DNA from 2 places in the Streptomyces sp. NPDC048172 genome. Region 2 is predicted to be linked to the other one. Evidence: riboswitches for the same ligand, from Rfam matches in the RefSeq annotation. Region 2 holds a riboswitch; the other holds the start of a gene.

Region 1 (10,903 bases), on a different contig from region 2:
CGACGCGATACTCGTCGACAACAAGCCCCTGGTGCCGCCCTATACGCTCCTCGCGGTGGGACCGGGCAAGAAGCTCAGCAGGACCTTCCAGGACAGCGTGGACGGACAGTATCTGTACGTGCTGCACAAGGACTACGGGGTGCGGACCAGCATCTCGACTCAGGACGAGGTACGGCTTCCGGCCGCGCCGAGCCTGATCGTACGAACAGCTAAGCCTGTACGGACAGGAGAGGGCAGCACATCGTGATCGCCGTACTGGGCCTCGTCATCGGAGTCGTGGCCGGGCTCGTCGTCCGGCCCGTGGTGCCGACGGTGGTCGAGCCGTATCTGCCGATCGCCGTCGTGGCGGCACTGGACGCGGTCTTCGGCGGACTGCGCGCGATGCTGGACGGGATCTTCGTCGACAAGGTCTTTGTCGTCTCGTTCCTCTCCAACGTCGTCGTCGCGGCGCTGATCGTCTTCCTGGGCGACAAGCTCGGCGTCGGGGCGCAGCTCTCGACGGGCGTGGTCGTCGTCCTGGGCATCCGCATCTTCTCCAACGCGGCCGCCATCCGGCGGCACGTCTTCCGGGCGTGAGGCCGATGAGCGAGGAGACACCGAAGCCGGGGCGGCAGCCGCTGCCGGAGCCGCAGGAGGAGCGGCAGGAGCATTCCGAGGAGGAGACCCCCGGACCTCCGGGCGAGACCCCTGGACCTCCGGGGCCGGACGAGCAGCGCCCCGGCCTGACCGGGCGGGAGCGGCTCGTCAAGGCCGTGTGGCCGCCCCGGGTGACGCGCGCCCAACTCATCGTCGCGCTGCTGCTGTTCGTGCTGGGCCTCGGCCTGGCCATCCAGGTCCGCTCCACGAGCGAGAACAGCGCGCTGCGGGGCGCCCGCCACGAGGACCTGGTGCGCATCCTGGACGAGCTCGACGACCGCACCAAGCGGCTTGAGGACGAGAAGCGGGAGCTGGAGGGCCACCGCACCGAGCTGGAGAGCAGCTCGGACCAGGCGGAGGAGGCCCGGAAGCAGACGAAGGAGAAGGAGGCCCAGCTCGGCGTGCTGGCGGGCACCGTGAAGGCCGAGGGCCCCGGGATCCGGATGACCGTCAACGACCGCGCGGGCTCGACCGATTCGGACGCGCTGCTCGACGCCGTGCAGGAGCTCCGCGCCGCCGGCGCGGAGGCGATCCAGGTCAACGGGGTGCGCGTCGTCGCGGGCACCTACTTCTCCGACGCCGACGGCGGTGTGCGCGTGGACGGGCGTAAGATCGGGCAGCCGTACCGCTTCGAGGTCATCGGCAAGCCGCAGGACCTGGAGCCCGCGTTGAACATTCCCGGCGGGGTTGTCCAGACCCTGAAGAAGGAACAGGCCACGGTGTCCGTGGCCCGCTCGGAGAAGATCACCGTTGACGCCTTGCGATCGTCGAAGCGGCCTGACTACGCTCGGTCGTCATCGCAGTGAGAGGGCGAGTTTGACGGCCAGAGGGCTTCCGGGGGGTCGGCGGGCCTGTTCAGCACTGCGTGGTGGAAACTGTCTACAGGTCACGGACGTTAACCGGGTGTCCGGCGTGACTGATGAGAGCATCGAGGGTCTGTCCTGCCCCACGGGCGGGTCTGTTTCGTGCGAGGGGAATCGCCCGTGAGTTTTTTTGCGAAGTTGTTCGGCAAGAGCCGCCAGAACGGCGACGGCGCGGCCGCGCGGCACCGCGCCCCCCGGCACACCGATGCGCCCGGGACCGGAGCGGAGGACAGCGGCGAGCGTCCCCTGTTCCGCGACGAGGTGGCTGGGCGTGGCGGAGACAATTCGGGTGGTCACGGCGCGGTTTCTGTTGACCCTGGCGCACAGGGACGCATAGGTTCCGAAGCACCGCCAACCTCAACTACGGGTGGAGGTTCTGCCTTGCCGGTGTGTAACAGGTGTGGGACCCAGGCCGCTGAAGCGAGCCGGTTCTGCTCCAACTGCGGCGCCCCGCTGCGCGGTGGCGTGCCCGCCGAGGGGGCGTCCGAGACGACCTCCACCATCTCCATCTCCGGTCTGGAGGCCTACGAGGCGGAGGTGACCGGGCAGCACGCCTCGCCCGTGCTCCCGCCCGAGGCTCAGGCCGCCGTGGACGCGCTGCCCCTGGGCTCCGCGCTGCTGATCGTCCGGCGCGGGCCGAACTCCGGCAGCCGCTTCCTGCTGGACGGTGAGCTGACGACCGCGGGCCGTCACCCGGAGAGCGACATCTTCCTCGACGACGTGACCGTGTCGCGCCGTCACGTGGAGTTCCGTCGCGGTCCGGACGGGGTCTTCTCCGTCTCCGACGCCGGCAGCCTGAACGGCACGTACGTCAATCGCGAGCGCATCGAGTCCGGAATCCCGCTCGGGAACGGGGACGAGGTGCAGATCGGCAAGTACCGGCTGGTCTTCTTCACGAGCCAGCGCACCGTCTGACCCTCGCAGGGAAGGCTCCATGCTGGAAACACCGTCGGGCGGTGCCGTCTCCGGCACCGCCGCCGGGGACCTCGTCCCCCAGAGCGGTCCCATGAGCATCGGAGCCGTGCTCCAGACGCTCCGGGAGGAGTTCCCCGAGGTCACCGTCTCCAAGATCCGTTTCCTGGAGGCGGAGGGCCTGGTGGAGCCCGAGCGCTCCCCGTCGGGGTACCGCAAGTTCAGCGCCGAGGACGTGGAGCGGCTCAGCTACGTCCTGCGGATGCAGCGGGACCACTACCTTCCACTGAGGGTGATCAGGGAGCATCTGGACGCGCTCGGCCGCGGCGAGCCGCCGCCGCCCGTGCAGGCACCCTCCAGGGAGCCCCTGGAGCCCGATGTGACGCCTCCGGCGCCCACCGTCCGGATAGGGCGCGGCGAGCTGCTCGCGGTCGCCGAGGTGGACGAGGAGAAGCTGGCCGAGTGGGAGTCGTTCGGCCTGATCGCCGCGGCGTCCGACGGGGCGTACGAACTGACCGAGGTCACCGTCGCACGCCTCGTGGCGGACCTGGGGAGGCACGGGATCGAGCCCCGTCATCTGCGGGCCATGAAGGCCGCGGCGGACCGCCAGGCCGATCTCGTGGCGCAGCTCGTGGCCCCGCTGCGGCGGCACAGGGATCCCCGGACACGCGCCCGCGCCGAAGCCACCGCGCAGGAGCTGGCGGGCCTCTCCGTACGGCTGCACGCCGCGCTCGTGCAGTCCGCGCTGCGTCCGCACGGTGACTGAAAGCCACACGGATGCCCTCGCCGCGAGGCTGCCCGACTACCCAAACGGGCGCGGCACGGCCTAGGGTTGCTGTGTGAATGAGCTCGACGTCGTGGGTGTCCGGGTGGAAATGCCCACCAACCAACCGATCGTGCTCCTGCGTGAAGTGGGAGGCGACCGATACCTCCCCATTTGGATCGGCCCTGGGGAGGCGACCGCGATCGCCTTCGCCCAGCAGGGCATGACTCCTGCACGCCCACTGACCCATGACCTCTTCAAGGACGTCCTGGAAGCAGTGGGACAGGAGCTCACCGCGGTCCGCATCATGGATCTGCGGGAAGGCGTGTTCTACGCCGAGCTGGTGTTCGCCAGCGGGGTCGAAGTGAGCGCACGCCCGTCCGACGCCATAGCCCTCGCTCTCCGGACGGGAACGCCGATCTACGGCAGTGACGGTGTGCTCGACGACGCGGGAATCGCGATCCCGGACGAGCAGGAGGACGAGGTGGAGAAGTTCCGCGAGTTCCTCGACCAGATCTCGCCCGAGGATTTCGGCACCAGCAGCCAGTGAGCGGCGCGGAGGGAGCGCGGTCGATGCGGTCCGGTGGCCGGAGACGAAGACCAACCGGCCACCCTTTCCCGGCCTGCGGACCCGTGAAACCACTCCATGGGTGAATATCACTCGACGTGCCGAGTGTGGCGATCGTTGACGCACCCGGAGTGACTGCCTACCTTCATGTGGGCAGGTTCCGGGGGTAACCCGGGATGTGAAGGACGGAGGTCGGCGTGACAAGCACCGGCGGCGACGGTACGGCGGCGGGCGACTCCTCCCTACCCGGCGGGCCCCTGATGCGGCCCGCCTCCCCACCGGGCCGCCCGGCCGAGGAGGGCCGGGACCAGCCTCCGGAAGAGGTCGGCTACCGCGGCCCCACGGCCTGCTCGGCCGCCGGCATCACCTACCGGCAGCTCGACTACTGGGCGCGTACGGGCCTGGTCGAGCCCAGCATCCGGCCCGCGTACGGCTCGGGGACGCAGCGGCTCTACAGCTTCCGCGACATCGTCGTCCTCAAGATCGTCAAGCGGCTCCTGGACACGGGTGTCTCGCTCCAGAACATCCGCGCCGCCGTGAAGCACCTGCGCTCGCGCGGGATGACCGATCTGGCGCGGATGACGCTGATGAGCGACGGCGCGACGGTCTACGAGTGCTCGTCGCCCGACGAGGTCGTCGATCTGCTCCAGGGCGGCCAGGGCGTCTTCGGGATCGCCGTGGGCGTCGTCTGGAAGGACGTCGAGGGCGCGCTCTCGCAGCTCCACGGGGAGCGGGTGGACACCGGCGAGACCCTGGTGGGGCACCACCCCGGGGACGAGCTGGCCCGCCGCCGCAACCGCGCGGTCTGACTCCGGGAGGGCGCGGGGAGCCGCGCCGCGCCGGCTCTCGCGCCGATTGTCAGTGCCATGGGGCAGCATCGGTGCTGTGAGAGGCGTGCCGACCATCCTGCATCTGGACATGGATGCCTTCTTCGCCGCGGTGGAGCAGGCGTCCAAGCCCAGCCTGCGCGGAAAGCCGGTGATCGTCGGCGGCCTCGGCCCGCGCGGCGTGGTCTCCACGGCGTCGTACGAGGCGCGGCGGTTCGGCGTGCACTCGGCGATGCCCATGGCCCAGGCCCGCCGCCTGTGTCCGAACGCGGCGTATCTGGGTGCGCGCTTCGGGCTCTACCGGCGGGTGAGCGACGTGGTGATGGAGCTGCTGGGGGAGCTGTCGCCGCTGGTGGAGCCGCTGAGCCTGGACGAGGCGTTCGTCGACCTGGAGGCCGGTGAGGCCCTCGCGGCGGCCGGGGGCGAGCGCGAGGTGGGGGAGCGGCTGCGCCGCGCGATCCGGGGGGCGACGGGCCTGAGCGGCTCGGTGGGGCTCGCCGGGTCCAAGATGCTGGCGAAGATCGCCTCGGAGCAGGCCAAGCCGGACGGGCTCGTGCTGATAGAGCCCGGGACCGAGCGGGAGATGCTCGCCCCGATGCCCGTGCGGACGCTGCCGGGCGTCGGGCCCGCGACGGCGGAGACGCTGCGCAGGGCCGGGATCACCACCGTCGGGGAGACGGCGGAGGCGGGGGAGGCCGAGTTGCTGCGGCTGCTGGGCAAGGCGCACGGCACGTCGCTGTACGCGATGGCGCACGGGATCGACGACCGCCCCGTGGTCGCCGAGCGGGACGCCAAGTCGGTCTCGGTCGAGGACACCTACGACGTGGACCTCACGGACCGTACGCGGGTCCAGATGGAGGTCGCGCGGCTCGCGGGGCGCTGCGTGGAGCGGCTGCGCGCGGCGGGCCGCTCGGGGAGAACGGTGGTGATCAAGGTGAGGAGCTACGACTTCTCGACGCTGACCCGTTCGGAGACCCTGCGCGGCCCCACGGACGATTCCGCGGTGGTCAAGGAGGCCGCGGCGCGGCTCATCGACCTCGTGGACACCACGGCGGGCGTGCGGCTGCTGGGGGTGGGCGTGAGCGGCCTCGCGGACTTCACGCAGGAGGACCTCTTCGCGCAGGCCCGCGCCGCGCTGGAGGAGGCCGGAGGGGCCGGGGCGGACGGGGCGGAGGGGAAGGGCGGCACGGAGCGGGACGGGGGCAGACCCGCGCCGCCGGTGGTGCCGGAGAGCGTGGAGGTCCCCGAGGACCGACGCTGGGTCCCGGGAAAGGACGTACGGCACGGGGCGTACGGGCGGGGATGGGTGCAGGGAAGCGGCGTCGGGAAGGTGACGGTCCGCTTCGAGGAGCCGGACACGCCGCCGGGCCGGGTGCGGACGTTCTCCGTCGACGACCCGGAGCTGGAGACCGTGGAGCCGCGGATGCTGGACGCGGAGGTGGCCGAGGCGCTGGCGGCCTCTCAGTCCTCGGAGCCGGCTATCCGGCCGAAGTCGCGGTCCGGGGCCGGGGCGGGGCCGCCCTCGGCCGCGGGGAGGTCGAGCCCGTAGTGGTGGTAGAGCTGGAGCTCCTGCTCGGGGGAGAGGTGGCGGCCGACGCCGAAGTCGGGGGCCTCCTTGATCAGCGCGCGGGCGAAGGGGACCCGCAGCCCGTCGTCCGCGAGCCTGCTGGGCTCCAGCGGCACGAAGGCGTCCCTGCTGAACAGGCCGGTGCGCACGGCGGCCCACTCGGGCTCGCCCGTGGCGTCGTCGAGATACACCTCGTCCACGGTGCCGATCTTGGTCCCGTCGCGGTCGAACGCCTTGCGGCCGATCAGGTTCCTCGGATCGATGTCGGTCTGCACGGGGTCCCTCCCACAGGTCGAGCCTGGTTCAACGGACTTCCACCTACACGTATAACTACACGTACAACGAAACGGTACTTTTCGGCGGTTGGCCACTTGAGCGCGGGCCTGGTCCCTGGAACAGGGTGCGCTGATAGGCTCGCAAGTGGCTGTCGACCCCGTGCGGGAGAGTCCTCCGGTGAGGTTGCCGGAGGCGCCGAAGGAGCAACTCCTCCCCGGAATCTCTCAGGCTCACGTACCGCGCGGACGAGGTCACTCTGGAAAGCAGGGCGGGCCCGGACCAGCGCCGAACCCCTCCTCACCGACGGTGAAAGCCGGACTGCCGCAGCGCGGGGCGGCCCGGTGAAACTCTCAGGTTGCGATGACAGAGGGGGAGGCCGTCCGGGCACCCGTGCCAGGTGCCCTCGAAGGTCCCAGAGACCAGGAGGCCCCCGCAGATGACTTCCCACCGCATCCCGCTCACCGCTCTGGAGAGCGCGGCTCCCTTCGAGAGCCGCCACATCGGACCCGACGCCGCCGCCCAGGCCAAGATGCTCGCCCAGGTCGGGTACGGCTCGCTGGACGAGCTGACCGCCGCGGCCGTGCCGGACGTGATCAAGAGCACCGAGGCCCTCGCGCTGCCCGGTGCCCGGGGCGAGGCCGAGGTGCTGGCCGAGCTGCGCGGCCTGGCCGACCGTAACCAGGTGCTGCAGTCCATGATCGGCCTTGGCTACTACGGCACGTTCACGCCGCCCGTGATCCTGCGGAACGTGATGGAGAACCCGGCCTGGTACACGGCGTACACCCCGTACCAGCCAGAGATCTCGCAGGGCCGACTGGAGGCGCTGCTCAACTTCCAGACGGTCGTCGCCGACCTGACCGGACTGCCGACCTCCGGTGCCTCGCTGCTGGACGAGTCCACGGCCGCCGCCGAGGCGATGGCGCTGTCGCGGCGCGTCGGCAAGGTCAAGGACGGCGTGTTCCTGGTGGACGCCGACTGTCTGCCGCAGACCGTCGCCGTGCTGCGGACGCGGGCCGAGCCGACCGGTGTCGAGGTCGTCGTCGCCGACCTGGCCGCCGGCATCCCCGAAGAGATCGCCGAGCGCGGTGTCTTCGGCGTCCTGCTCCAGTACCCGGGCGCCTCCGGCGCCGTGCGTGACGACCGCGCCGTCATCGAGCGGGCGCACGAGCTGGGCGCCGTCGTCACCGTCGCCGCCGACCTGCTGGCGCTGACCCTGCTCACCTCGCCCGGCGAGCTGGGCGCCGACATCGCCGTGGGCTCCAGCCAGCGCTTCGGCGTGCCCATGGGCTTCGGCGGGCCGCACGCGGGGTACATGGCGGTGCGCGAGACGTTCGCGCGCAGCCTGCCCGGGCGCCTCGTCGGCGTCTCGGTGGACGCCGACGGCGACCAGGCGTACCGCCTCGCGCTGCAGACCCGCGAGCAGCACATCCGCCGCGAGAAGGCCACCAGCAACATCTGCACCGCGCAGGTCCTGCTCGCCGTCATGGCCGGGATGTACGCGGCGTACCACGGCCCGGACGGGCTCGCCGCCATCGCCCGCCGCACCCACCGTTACGCGGCGCTGCTCGCCGCCGGGCTGCGCGCGGGCGGCGTGGAGATCGCGCACGAGGCGTTCTTCGACACGGTCACGGCCCGCGTGCCCGGCAGGGCCGCCGAGGTCGTCGAGCGGGCCCGCGAGGCGGGGGTCAACCTCCGTCTGGTGGACGCCGACCACGTCGGCGCGGCCTGCGACGAGACGACGACGCGTGCGCACCTGGCCACCGTGTGGGCCGCCTTCGGCGTCGCCGGGGACACGGACGTGGACGCGCTGGACGCGGAGACCGGCGACGCGCTGCCCGAGGCCCTGCTGCGCTCCGACGAGTACCTGACGCACCCCGTCTTCCACGAGCACCGCTCCGAGACGGCGATGCTGCGCTATCTGCGCCGCCTCTCCGACCGGGACTACGCGCTGGACCGGGGCATGATCCCGCTCGGCTCCTGCACGATGAAGCTCAACGCGACCACCGAGATGGAGGCCGTCACCTGGCCCGAGTTCGGCGGCATGCACCCCTTCGCGCCCGTCGAGCAGGCCGAGGGCTATCTGACGCTGATCCGCGAGCTGGAGGACCGCCTCGCCGAGGTCACCGGCTACGACAAGGTCTCGCTCCAGCCGAACGCCGGTTCGCAGGGCGAGCTCGCGGGCCTCCTGGCCGTACGCGCGTACCACCGGGCCAACGGCGACACGCAGCGCGACATCTGCCTCATCCCCTCCTCCGCGCACGGCACCAACGCGGCGAGCGCGGTGATGGCCGGGATGAAGGTCGTCGTCGTCAAGACCAGTGAGAACGGGGACGTCGACACCGACGACCTGCGCGCCAAGATCGAGAAGCACGGCGACAAGCTCTCGGTCCTCATGGTCACCTACCCGTCCACGCACGGCGTGTTCGAGGAGCACATCACCGACATCTGCGGCGCCGTGCACGACGCGGGCGGCCAGGTGTACGTGGACGGGGCGAACCTCAACGCGCTGCTCGGGCTGGCACGGCCCGGCAAGTTCGGCGCCGACGTCTCGCACCTCAACCTGCACAAGACCTTCTGCATCCCGCACGGCGGCGGCGGTCCGGGCGTCGGCCCGATCGGCGTCCGCGAGCACCTGGCGCCGTACCTGCCCAACCACCCGCTGCAGCCCGCCGCCGGGCCCGAGACGGGCATCGGCCCGGTCTCCGGCGCTCCCTGGGGCTCGGCCGGGATCCTGCCGATCTCGTGGGCGTACGTCCGGCTGATGGGCGCGGAGGGGCTGCGCCGGGCCACGCAGGTCGCGGTGCTCAGCGCGAACTACATCGCCAAGCGCCTGGAGCCGCACTACCCCGTGCTCTACACCGGGCCGAACGGGCTGGTGGCGCACGAGTGCATCATCGACGTCCGCCCGCTGACCAAGGCGACGGGCGTGAGCATCGACGACGTCGCCAAGCGGCTGATCGACTACGGGTTCCACGCCCCGACCATGTCGTTCCCCGTGGCGGGCACCCTGATGACGGAGCCCACCGAGAGCGAGGACCTGGCCGAGCTCGACCGGTTCTGCGAGGCGATGATCGCGATCCGCGCGGAGGTCGACCGGGTCGGCTCGGGGGAGTGGAGCGCGGAGGACAACCCGCTGCGCAACGCGCCGCACACCGCCGCGCAGCTCGGCCGCGACTGGGACCACGCGTACAGCCGCGAGGAGGCCGTCTTCCCCGCCGGGGTCGAAGCCGCCGACAAGTACTGGCCGCCGGTGCGCCGGATCGACGGCGCGTTCGGTGACCGTAACCTCGTCTGCTCGTGCCCGCCGGTGGCGGAGTACGAGGGCTAGGAGAGCCAGGGCCCGGGGGCGAAAGCCTTCGGGCACACGTCAGGGCCGGTTCGGCGGAGCGCCGGGCCGGCCCTGGATCTTGCTGTGTGCGGTTGTGTGGAGCTTCTCGAGCGGATGGTCTGCCCCGGCGCCTCAGGCGGCGGTGGCGATGTGGTGCGTACCGAGCGGCCTGTGCGGAGCGATGATCTGGCCGTCCGGCAGCAGCTCACCCGTGTCCTCGAAGAGCAGAACTCCATTGCACAGCAGGCTCCAGCCCTGCTCCGGGAAGTGCGCCACGGGTTGGGCGGCCTCCCGGTCGGCTGAATCCGCTGACGGGCACGGTGGCTGATGCTGGCACATTGTCGGTGTCGTCTTCCGTCGTGGTGTGGCTTCTGTCCTGCGGCTCGTGGTGTCCATGGCCGATCCCCCGTTGTGTTTTCCGGTCCATCCCCCAGTGTTCCGCCGCTGGCCCGAATCCGCAGGGATTTCGCGTCAGCACATCTCCAACTGGTCAGACGCGTCACCCTGTTGGGCGGTTGCGTCCAACCGTGCGGTCACTTTGGGTGGTTCGGTGTCCGTAAAGGACTAGTCCATACGGAGGGTGACGGGTCGGCCGTACACCACGAGCCCGGACGTGCGCACCACGGTCACACAGGTGTACGCATCAGCGGCGCGGTCACCAGACGGCGGGTCAGCATCGGCAGCAGCGCGTCCACCCGGTGCGGCTGGTGGGCGGGGATGCCGGGCGGGGCGGGGGCCAGGGGGATCAGCAGGTCCGAGGGCTCGGGGGAGCCGGTGCCGGGGTCGGCCGAGAGGTCGCCGTGCAGCCAGAGCGTGAGCATGTAGAGCTCGGGGACGGAGAGCAGCCGGGGCTGGTACGGCGTGGGCAGCAGCTGGGCCTGACGGAGGGCCCGCGCGGTCGAGAGGACGTAGGGCCCCTCGCGGAACTGTCCGAAGGCCCAGCCGTCGGCGGTCAGCACCGCCTCGGCGACGCCCGCGTGCGTACCGCCCTCGATGCTCCGGCCCTTGGTGCCCTTGTCGTTGAGCAGGAAACGCCAGCCGGTGAGCCGGGTGCGGGGCGTGGTGCGGGAGGCCGCCGGGGTGTGGGCGAAACCGTCCATCTCGTGGACGGGAAGCGGGAATTCGGGGCGCACGGGGCCCTGTGCGGCGCGCAGGGCGGCGGG
Region 2 (10,903 bases):
CCCACCGGCCGTCAGGTGAAATGGCCAGGTGATTGATCCGGTGGGCGTCGTAGCGTCCCAGGGTGGTGCGATTGGCGAGATCCCACATGGTCACTGTGTTGCCGTGGCCTTTACCAATGGCCGCATACCGGCGATCCGGGGTGATCGCCACGACCAACTCGTCGAGGTCCGGGGGGACCTGCCCGGGGATCGCGTAGGGCGGGAGTTCCGATGATTGGGAAGCTGGCTGGAGCTCTCTGATCTCGTCGGGCAGCACCGGTTCTCTGGTTCCGGAGGACAGGTCCCAAGCCATGCTCGTTTGGTCCACCCGCAGGGCCAGCAGGCGCCGACCGTCGTCGCTGAAGCGGAGACTGCGCACCTTCAGCCCGTTCTCGGAGAGCGAGAACTCTCGAATCGTCGAACCCGTCTCCGTGTCGAAGACCTTCACGGTCGTGCTCTTGTCGTTCCTGCGCCAGGTGTGTACGCAGAGCGCTGTTCTGGTTCCGTCCTGAGACATGGCCAGGGCATCCACGAAGAATTCACTGGTGGCGAGCGTGTGGGACAAAAGCCGGGAGTTCTCGCTACCGGCGCTCCACAAGGCTGCGAAGACCGGCGAGCGTTCGGGGCCCCGAGAATGACGGAGGAGACCAGAGTTCCCGCTCACTGAGCACTCGTACAGGAGCTGTTGGGTGGCGAACGAAGTCATGCCCCCCGGTGCCCCGATGCGCAGGTTGTGAGCCTGGCGTCCGAGTATCCCGTGCACCGAGCCGAGTACTGGGAACCTTGGGAATGAGTCTCGCAGAGCAGCGATCTCATCCAGAAGCGAGTCCACGCCCGTTGCCTGGATACGCGCGCTCAGGTAGCCGCAGTCTGTGACTGCCTCACCTAGCTCTCGCAGTTCTCGCGGATTCCCACGGTCGTGTCCGGGGGTGCCCTCGTTGCCTGTTCCGAGGCCCGCGAGATGGGCACGGTCGGCCATGTAGCCCAAGAGGTTCTCCACGCCGTGGGGATTTGTTGCATCAGTGCGGAACGTCGAGATGATCCTCTCTATCGATTCTCGCGGGTAGATGCCATGCCGGAATTCCGAGCGCAGGTGGTCACGCAACGACCCGTGGAAGGGGAGAAAGGGACCGTCAGGCCGCGGCCCCCGCAAATAGGGAGCGCACAGTTCCAATGCGTCATCGACGGCTGATTGACGGAGACCGGACAGCTGGGCCAGCTGGCGTCGTGTGAAGCCGTCGCCCCGGCTTTGCACCAAGAGACCGAGAACCGGCCGGATAACCTCCCGCCATCGGCGGGGGTCGGCGGTCACTTGGCGGTCGAGGAAGCTGCTGTAGAGGTCCGCCAGCCCGCGCGGTAGAGCACGTTCCCCCGAGACCAGGAGACGCAGCCATTCGGCATCCTCGGATGCGGCAAGGGTCGCGAACAAGAAGTTGCCGTCGGCGAAGTGAGCGATCGATTGCGCGACACGTGTGGGATCGGTGACTCCTCTGTCGTGGAGGCGGCCCTGTAGATAGGCAAGTACGTCGTGTGTACCTGCAGGTTCGTCGTGCTGGAGACGCAATTGTCGGCCATGAGAGAAGCGCTCAGCGGTGGGACCGTTGCGTGTGGTGAGCACAAGACGAAGCCCTGGTACGGGCTCGGTGCGCAGCATGGACAGCAGCCGGGCCAGCGTCTGCTGTCCATCTGCTTGTTCCTCAGTCTCGTCCACGGCGTCGAGCAGGATGACGGTTTGGGTCCCGAGTTCAGACAGTGGCTGTCGGAGCAGGTTGTCCAGTAGACGAAGTGGTTCGACGTCAGGAAGAACCAGTCGGTTGACCCCGATCACGTTGGAGTTCTGTACAGGCCCCGTGAACTCCTGGTTAATCGCGATGGTGGTTGTAGGAGCGTTGCACGCCACCGCTTCGGCGTACCCCGGAAGCGTGGCGCGCAACTGGTCGGCCACCCCTTCCAGCACTCCTCGAATGTTCAGCGAACCGAATCTCTGGGCCTGGCAGAAGTGCCACGCGTGGAGCCAGCCTGGCCCGATCCCCTGTGGGGGAGGCGCCTCGCCGAGCGAGATTTGCGCCAGCCGTACCGCGAGCGCGGATTTACCGACTCCAGGTTCAGCCGATATGATGAGTAGCGGTTCGGCGGTCTCGTACCAGGACGCGATCTCAGCCATTGCCCATTGACGTCCGACGAAAGAGTCGGATTTCCTGTCCAGTTCCGCCGGGACCCCCGGCCTTTCGTCGATCCTCACTGGTCGCTGTTGCTGTCAACGCCGACGACTGTGGACTGGCTTACCGAACCAAGACGCTGCCGCACTTCCGTATCACCGCCACTTGCGGGACGGCGTGCCGCGGTGATGCTGCTGTCCGAGACGTCCGCGAAGTCTTGCTCCACTACCCAACAGGACGGGGATGAAGGTGTGTCGTCGGCTGCGCGAGCCCGGCTCCGTTCGAAGAGCACTTGAATCAGAAGTAGCGTTCCGAGGCTGACTCCGGCGGGCCAAGTCCAGGTGCTTGTCCACACGTTGACGATGACAGCGATGGCGGCAGCGGACACAGCCGAGATGGCAGCTGCCGACGCGCGAGAGCGGAAGGCCGCTCCAAGCGACTGCGAGGATAAGACGGGCATGTGCCTCACTCTTCGAGCAGGTGAACTGTCGTGGTGCGATCGACCCCCAGGCTATGCCACCCGCCTTGCCCCGCGAACGGCTTTCTAGTGATGGGGCCATTGACGTATGCGCCGCTCGGTTCGGGGGGCATCTGCATATTGCCGACGTAGAGGACCAGCAGGTGGCTGATGGCGAGCGGAAGAACACCAGTCCGAACCGCCTGGGCTGGTGGCTGCCGACTCGCCATCCGTTTGCTGTGTGTACGTCGTACGGAGATCGATCCGCCCCAAGCGGTACCCACGTCCGTCAACCCCGTGTAGTCGGGAGGTGGAGCCCCAGTCGCACCCGGCATGGCGGACGCCTCGCTGCGGGCTGCGCTGTCGGTGCGCGAAACGCTGCCAGCGACCAGGTCACTGACCGGTCTGCCAGGTACATCCCAGGGACTTTTCAGGGACTTTCAGCTCTGTCACAGGGACTTCTGAGGGACATCTCGCCGTACAGAAAGGTAAGCCCGTGACAGAGCTGAAAGACGCGAATCACCTGGTCAGAGGTGCTGTGCTCAGCACTCGATGACGTTCACCGCGAGCCCGCCGCGGGCCGTCTCCTTGTACTTGACCTTCATGTCCGCGCCCGTCTCGCGCATCGTCTTGATGGCCTTGTCCAGGGAGACGTGGTGGCGGCCGTCGCCGCGCAGGGACATGCGGGCTGCGGTGACGGCCTTGACCGCGGCCATGCCGTTGCGCTCGATGCAGGGGATCTGGACGAGGCCGCCGACCGGGTCGCAGGTGAGGCCGAGGTTGTGCTCGATGCCGATCTCCGCGGCGTTCTCGACCTGTTCGGGGCTGCCGCCGAGGATCTCGGCGAGGCCGCCGGCCGCCATGGAGCAGGCGGAGCCGACCTCGCCCTGGCAGCCGACCTCGGCGCCGGAGATCGAGGCGTTCTCCTTGAAGAGCATGCCGATGGCGCCCGCGGCGAGCAGGAAGCGGACGATGGACTCGTCGTCCGTGCCGGGGACGAAGTTCGCGGCGTAGTGCAGGACGGCGGGGATGATGCCCGCCGCGCCGTTCGTCGGGGCCGTGACCACGCGGCCGCCCGCCGCGTTCTCCTCGTTCACCGCCATCGCGTAGAGCGTCGTCCACTCCATCGCGTGGGCCTCCGCGTGGCCCTCGGCGCGCAGCTGGCGGGCCGAGGTGGCCGCGCGGCGGCGGACCTTGAGGCCGCCGGGGAGGATGCCCTCCTGGCTGAGGCCGCGGGCGACGCAGGCGCGCATGACCTGCCAGATCTCCAGCAGGCCCGCGCGGATCTCGGACTCGGTGCGCCACGCCTTCTCGTTCTCCAGCATCAGCGCGGAGACGGAGAGGCCGGTCTCGCGGGTGAGGCGCAGGAGTTCGTCGCCGGTACGGAACGGATGGCGCAGCACCGTGTCGTCGAGCACGATGCGGTCCTCGCCGACGGCGTCCTCGTCGACGACGAAGCCGCCGCCCACCGAGTAGTAGGTCTTCTCCAGGAGCGGGGTGCCCGCCGCGTCGTACGCGAAGAGGGTCATGCCGTTCGCGTGGTACGGGAGTGAGCGGCGGCGGTGCAGCACGAGCTGGCTCGGCTCGTGGAAGTCGATCTCGTGGGCATCGCCTATCTCCGCCGCGAGGAGGCGCAGGCGGCCCGTCGTGCGGATCTCGGCGACGCGGCCGTCCGCCGACTCGACGTCGACCGTGCGCGGTGAGTTGCCCTCCAGGCCGAGCAGGACGGCCTTGGGCGTGCCGTGGCCGTGGCCCGTGGCGCCGAGGGAGCCGAAGAGTTCGGCCCGTACGGAGACGGTGTGCGCGAGCACGCCCTCGTTCTTGAGGCGCCGCGCGAACATCCGCGCCGCGCGCATCGGGCCGACGGTGTGCGAGCTGGACGGGCCGATCCCGACCGAGAAGAGGTCGAAGACGGAAATGGCCATGGTGGCGGACTCCCTCGTCCGGGTGGTGCGGTGCGGGGTGGTGCGGGAGGGGCGCCCCGGCGGGAGCCGGGTGACGGGGCGTCCGGGGCGCCCCTCCTGGTGACCGGTGGTCCGGCGTGCTACTTGCTGCCGAGGCCCTCGTAGAGCGGGTACTTCTCCGTCAGCGCGGTGACGCGCGCCGACAGGGTCTTGGCCTTGGCCTCGTCGAAGTCCGGCAGCAGCGCCTCGGCGATGATGTCGGCGACCTCCGTGAAGTCCTCGTCCTGGAAGCCGCGGGTCGCGAGCGCCGGGGTGCCGACGCGCAGGCCCGAGGTGACCATCGGGGGACGGGGGTCGTTCGGCACCGCGTTGCGGTTGACGGTGATGCCGATCTCGTGGAGGCGGTCCTCGGCCTGCTGGCCGTCGAGCTCGCTGTTGCGCAGGTCGACGAGGACGAGGTGGACGTCCGTGCCGCCGGAGAGCACCGAGACGCCCGCGTCCACGGCGTCCTGGCGCAGCAGGCGCTCGGCGAGGATCTTGGCGCCGGAGAGCGTGCGCCGCTGGCGCTCCTTGAATTCCTCGGTCGCCGCGATCTTGAACGAGACCGCCTTCGCCGCGATGACGTGCTCCAGCGGGCCGCCCTGCTGGCCGGGGAAGACCGCGGAGTTGATCTTCTTGGCGTGCTCCTTCTTGGAGAGGATCACACCGCCGCGCGGGCCGCCCAGCGTCTTGTGCGTCGTGGTGGTGGTGACGTCCGCGTACGGCACGGGGGAGGGGTGCAGCCCGGCCGCGACCAGCCCCGCGAAGTGCGCCATGTCGACCATCAGCAGCGCGCCGACCTCGTCGGCGACCCGGCGGAAGGCCGCGAAGTCGAGCTGGCGCGGGTACGCCGACCAGCCCGCGATGATCATCTGCGGCCGGTGCTCCTTGGCCAGCTTCTCGACCTGGTCCATGTCGACCTGGCCGGTCTCGGCGTCGACCTGGTAGGCGACGACGTTGTAGAGCTTGCCGGAGAAGTTGATCTTCATGCCGTGGGTCAGGTGACCGCCGTGGGCCAGGTCCAGGCCCATGATCGTGTCGCCCGGCTTCAGCAGCGCGAACATCGCCGCGGCGTTGGCCTGCGCGCCCGAGTGCGGCTGGACGTTCGCGGCCTCGGCGCCGAAGAGCTCCTTGATCCGGTCACGGGCGAGCCGCTCGACGACGTCGACGTACTCGCAGCCGCCGTAGTAGCGGCGGCCGGGGTAGCCCTCGGCGTACTTGTTGGTGAGGACCGAGCCCTGGGCCTCCATGGAGGCGACCGCGGCGAAGTTCTCCGACGCGATCATTTCGAGGGTGGACTGCTGGCGGTGGAGCTCGGAGTCGACGGCGGCGGCGACGTCCGGGTCCACCTCGTGGAGGGAGCTGTTCAGAAGCGACATGGGACCATCCCGGGAAGGCGTGGGCGGGCAGGCGACGGGTCGTGAATACCCCGGCGGGCCTCAGTCACCCGAGGCGAACGCGGTGTACTCGTCGGCGGAGAGCAGGTCGTCCGGGGCGTCGGAGACCTTGATCTTGAACAGCCATCCGCCCTCGAAGGGGTCGGAGTTCACCAGCGCCGGGTCGTCCACCACGTCCTGGTTGATCTCGGTGACCTCGCCCGAGGCCGGGGAGTAGAGGTCGCTGACGGACTTGGTCGACTCCAGCTCGCCGCAGGTCTCGCCCGCGTCGACGGTGTCGCCGACAGCCGGGAGCTGGACGAAGACCACATCACCGAGGGCGCTGGCGGCGTGGGCCGTGATGCCGATCGTCGAGACGCCGTCCTTGGCGTCCGACAGCCACTCGTGCTCCTTGCTGTAGCGAAGCTGCTGGGGGTTGCTCATGGGGTGATTCTCCTGGATGTGTCGCGTTCGGCGAAAACGGGTCTTGGCTGGTGGGACGGAGGTCACGCTCTTGACAGAGCCTCCGTACGCGTCTTGTCCGCGTCTCCCTAACGGTTCCGCGAGTAGAAGGGGAGCGCCACGACCTCGTACGGCTCGTGGCTGCCCCGGATGTCGACGGCGACCCCCTCGGTGCCGGGCGCGGCGTGCGTCGCGTCCACGTACGCCATCGCGATCGGCTTGCCGAGGGTGGGGGACGGGGCGCCCGAGGTGATCTCGCCGATCACCGAGCCGTCCGCCGTGTCCACGACCGGGTACCCGGCGCGCGGCACGCGACGCCCCGCCGCGACGAGCCCGACCAGCTTGCGCGGCGGCGCGGACTCGGCCTTGCGCGCCGCCTCCTCCAGGGGCGCGCGCCCCACGAAGCGGCCGTCGTTGGTGGTCTTCTCGAACTTCACGGTCCTGCCCAGGCCCGCGTCGAACGGCGTCAGCTCCGTCGACAGCTCGTGCCCGTACAGCGGCATGCCCGCCTCCAGGCGCAGCGTGTCCCGGCAGCTCAGCCCGCACGGCACCAGCCCCACGCCCTCGCCCGCCTCCGTCAGCGCCTCCCACACGGCCACCGCGTCCCCGGGCGCGAGGAACAGCTCGAAGCCGTCCTCGCCGGTGTATCCCGTACGGGCGATGAGCGCGCTCTTCCCGGCGACGGTGCCGGGCAGGCCCGCGTAGTACTTGAGGCCGTCGAGGTCGGCGTCGGTCAGGGACTTGAGGATGCCCGCCGCCTCCGGGCCCTGGACGGCCAGCAGCGCGTAGGCGTCGCGGTCGTCCATCACGACGACCTGCTTGTCCGCGTCGCGCGGGATGCGCGCGACCAGCGCGTCCAGCACGACCTGCGCGTTGGCCGCGTTGGCGACGACGAGGTAGCGCTCCTCCTCGGTGCGGTAGACGATCAGGTCGTCGAGGATGCCGCCGTCCTCGTCGCAGATCATCGTGTAGCGCGCGCGGCCCGGCTTGAGCTTGGAGAGGTTGCCGATCAGCGCGTAGTCCAGGAATTCCCCGGCCTGGGCGCCGGTGATCGTGATCTCGCCCATGTGCGAGAGGTCGAACAGCCCGGCGCGGCTGCGGACGGCGAGGTGCTCCTCGCGCTCGCTGCCGTACCGCAGCGGCATGTCCCAGCCCGCGAAGTCCGTCATCGTCGCGCCGAGCGCGCGATGCGTGGCGTCGAGGGCTGTCTTACGGGGCGTGCGGGGCTCAGGCTCAGTCATCTTCAGGCTCCAGGCGTGTGACGCGGATGTCCTCCCCATCTGTCATCGGAACCTGAGAGGTTCGCCGGGAGCGGCGGCTGCCCGGCTTGCACCTTGGGTGGAGCCCGGCCGCCGGACGACGGAGGGCTCGCTTTTCAGATCTGCCTCACCCTGCGCGGTATCGGGGCCTGAGAGATTCAAGGGAGGATCTTGCTCCTTCGGCGCCCCGGTCCGACGCCGCCTGACGACATCTTCCGGGAACTCTCCCGCGCGGGCTCGAACGGCCTGTATGGAGTTGGCCCGCACATCATTGCATGGGGGTGTGCCCCCCGGAAGATGCCGCATCGCACAGAGGGCTCGGAGGCCTACTGCCCCTGTTCGGCGGCCAATCGCCTTGAATCGCATTACCTTTTCTTGACACTCTCTGAGGAGCGGCGGCGGAGCTGCCGCCTCCGGGAGGGGTGATCTGTGGGCAGCCTGCGCGACCTGCGCGATCTGCGGGGGACGGCGGCCGGAGGCGTTCTGCGCTTTCCCGACGGTGATGTGGTGGTGGTCTCAGGGCTCCCAGGGAGCGGCAAGTCGACGCTGATCCGGCGGACCGTGCCCGTACGGGGCGGGGCGTGCGCGGTGGTCAGCATCGACTCCCAGGACACCCGCGAGCGCTGGGAGAGGGCCCTGCCCGCCTGGCTGCCGTACGGGGCCTACCGGCCGCTGGTGCGGCTCGCGCACTACGCGGGGCTGCGACGGGCCCTCGCCTCCGGCGCCGGGGTGGTCGTGCACGACTGCGGGACGCAGAGCTGGGTGCGCCGCTGGCTGGCGGCCGACGCGCGGCGGCGGGGCCGGGCCCTGCACCTGCTGCTGCTCGACGTCCCGCCCGAGACGGCGCTCGCCGGGCAGGCGGCGCGCGGCCGGGGCGTGTCCGGGTACGCGTTCCGGCGCCATCTGCGGGCCGTACGGAGACTGACGGCCGACGCGGAGGAGGACAGGCTGCCGCGCGGCACGGACACCGCCGTCCTCATGGACAGGCCCGCGGCGGAGGCGCTGAGCGAGATGGTCTTCGCCCCGGTGCCGGAGGAGTTCCGCACGCGCACGGTCCCGCCCCCGGGACGCGGGGACGGGACCGTGCGCGGGGACAGCGAGGGCCGCGTCAGCGCGGCCCCCGGTGTCAGCGGCCCTCTGCCGGGGTGACCGGCGAGGCGGGGGCCGCCGGGTTCGCGGGCGCCGCGGGGGCGGCGGGCTGCGCCGGGGTCTGCGCGTTCTGCGGAGCCTGCTGGCCCTGCTGCGCCGGGGTCTGGGGCGTCTGGGGCGTCTGCGGCTGCTGACCCGTCTGGGGGGTCTGCGGGTTCTGCGGGGCCTGCGGCTGCGCGGCGTCCTGGGGCTTCTGCGCGTTCTGGGGCTTCTGCGGCTTGGCGGCGTCCTGCGGCTTCTTCGCCTCCTGCGGCTTCTTGGCCTCCTGGGGCTTCTTCGCCTCCTGCGGCTTCTTCGCGGCCTGCGGGGTCTTCGGGACCTTCGGGAGGCCCTTGAGGTCGGCGGCCGGGAGCTTGCCGTTGGCGTTCGCGGCGGCGATCACGTTCACCGTGCTGAGCAGCGTCTTCTCCGCGGCGGTGCTGGTCTTGCGCGCGTCACCGGCGGACGCCGCCTTCAGCAGCTCGGCGGAGCTGGCCTGCAGTTCGGCCGCGGCCTTCGTGGTCAGCTCGGCGGCGGGCAGCGGGCGGGCCTTGGCCGCCTTCGGCGCGATCGACGTCCGCAGCTCACGGAGCGCCTTGGCGATCCGGTGGGCGTGCTGCTGGGCACGGAACGGCGCGAGCTTGCCGTCCTTGGCCTGCGCGACGTCGCTGAGCACGCGGCCGACCGCGTCGCTCACCGCCGCCGTGTCCTGGAGGGTCTCGGCCTGCTGCGCGAGCTGCTGCTGCTTCGGGGCGACGGGCGCGGGCTCCGGCGCGGCCTTGTGGGCCGGGCCGTGGTCGGCGGTGGCGACGCCCGCGACGCCGAGGGCGAGGGAGCCCGCGAGCGCGGTGACGGCGACGGCGGTGATGCGGTTGACCTGCATGGGGACATTCCTCCAGTGAGCGTGCTCGTAAGCACATAAAAGGGACGCTCACCACCTTTCGGGCCTCGCGTGCGCTCCGCAACCGGAGAGTCGCCGTACGTGAGCAATCGGGGGAGCGCCCTGTCTCTCTCCCCGGCCCTCACCCTTCCGCCATCCGCGTCACCCGGACGCACGGATAGGCTGGTCCGCATGAGCTTTCCGCAGCAGTACGGGCCGGGTCACGGCGGGGGATGGCCCGGGAACGAGTTGGAGGAGACCCTCGCGGCCTCCCTCGACGTCCCCGGTGCCGGAGCCCGGCTGCTGGAAGTCCTGCGGCGCAGCAGCGTGTGGGTCCCCCTGCCCGAGGGCGGCGGGCCCGAGAGCCGGGATCTCTCCCTGCCGACCATCGAGTTGGGCGGCGCGGCGTACGTCCCCGTCTTCAGCTCGGAGCAGCAGTTCCTCCAGGTCGCGGGCGCGCACGTGTCGTTCACCATCGCGCCCGCGCGGGAGTTCGCGCGCGGACTGCCGCCCCAGGTGGGGATCGCGGTGAACCCGGAGGGGACGGTCGGGGTGCCGCTGCCTCCCGAGGCCGTCGCCGAGCTGTGCGAGAACAGCACGTCCGAGCAGGCCGTCACCGGCATGGCGCGCGGCGCCCGCGTCCGGCTCTTCGAGCCGGACTGGCAGGACGACCCGGTGGACTTCCTCTCCGCCGTCTCCTCCGAGTTCGCCGGGCTCGGGGCCGTACGGACGGCGCGGCGGGCCCTGGCGAGTTCCGAGGGCGATCCGCCCGCGCTCTTCGTCGGCATAGAACTCGACCTGCTCGACCCGGAGTCGAGGCAGGCGGCCCACGAGGCGCTCGGCCGGGCGCTGGGGACGCACACGGTGAAGTGGCCCGTGCAGATGGTGCTGCTCGACGCGGCGCGGGATCCGGTGGTGGAGTGGATGCGCGAGTGCGTGCGGCCCTTCTACACGCGCCAGGAGTAGGGACCAGGGGAAAGTAACCAAGTCGAGCTCAGGGACGAGGACCGATGTCGTGCCCGGGACCTAAGCTGGTTGGATGACGGCGCGGGGCGCACAGGCGTGCCCGGCGCACATGACCGGCGGGCCGGGCGCCAGGGGTGTACGGCACAGGTAAGGGAAGGGCGGCCCAGGTGAGCGCGGGTGGAAGCGTCGAGCAGCTCCTGCGGCAGGTGTCGCCGGGCCGGAGCGACACCTACGAGACCTATGAGTCCCTGCTGAGCGCCCTCGCCGGAACCCGGCTCTGGATGCTGCTGTGGA

The links. A riboswitch is a leader RNA that binds a small molecule or an ion and turns the genes downstream of it on or off. The one in region 2 is predicted to bind glycine.
Region 1: linked by a shared signal. The riboswitch ahead of gcvP (aminomethyl-transferring glycine dehydrogenase) and the one ahead of gcvT (glycine cleavage system aminomethyltransferase GcvT) in region 2 are both predicted to bind glycine.

The regions. Positions count from the first base shown of each region.
Region 1 covers NZ_JBIDAT010000006.1:778,375-789,277, reverse strand. Annotated here, with positions in the region: gene ACGF3A_RS29405 (DUF881 domain-containing protein) at 1-247, shown strand, start outside; gene ACGF3A_RS29400 (small basic family protein) at 244-576, shown strand; gene ACGF3A_RS29395 (DUF881 domain-containing protein) at 582-1,442, shown strand; gene ACGF3A_RS29390 (FHA domain-containing protein) at 1,887-2,414, shown strand; gene ACGF3A_RS29385 (MerR family transcriptional regulator) at 2,434-3,177, shown strand; gene ACGF3A_RS29380 (bifunctional nuclease family protein) at 3,251-3,724, shown strand; gene ACGF3A_RS29375 (MerR family transcriptional regulator) at 4,003-4,551, shown strand; gene ACGF3A_RS29370 (DNA polymerase IV) at 4,628-6,118, shown strand; gene ACGF3A_RS29365 (PRC-barrel domain-containing protein) at 6,031-6,411, opposite strand; glycine riboswitch at 6,565-6,662, shown strand; gene gcvP (aminomethyl-transferring glycine dehydrogenase) at 6,849-9,740, shown strand; gene ACGF3A_RS29355 (DUF5999 family protein) at 9,873-10,079, opposite strand; gene ACGF3A_RS29350 (hypothetical protein) at 10,367-10,903, opposite strand, start outside.
Region 2 covers NZ_JBIDAT010000001.1:1,503,356-1,514,258, forward strand. Annotated here, with positions in the region: gene ACGF3A_RS06960 (hypothetical protein) at 1-2,143, opposite strand, end outside; gene ACGF3A_RS06965 (L-serine ammonia-lyase) at 3,138-4,520, opposite strand; gene glyA (serine hydroxymethyltransferase) at 4,640-5,917, opposite strand; gene gcvH (glycine cleavage system protein GcvH) at 5,978-6,358, opposite strand; gene gcvT (glycine cleavage system aminomethyltransferase GcvT) at 6,466-7,617, opposite strand; glycine riboswitch at 7,763-7,875, opposite strand; gene ACGF3A_RS06985 (AAA family ATPase) at 8,065-8,784, shown strand; gene ACGF3A_RS06990 (hypothetical protein) at 8,762-9,646, opposite strand; gene ACGF3A_RS06995 (enhanced serine sensitivity protein SseB) at 9,836-10,609, shown strand; gene ACGF3A_RS07000 (enhanced serine sensitivity protein SseB C-terminal domain-containing protein) at 10,777-10,903, shown strand, end outside.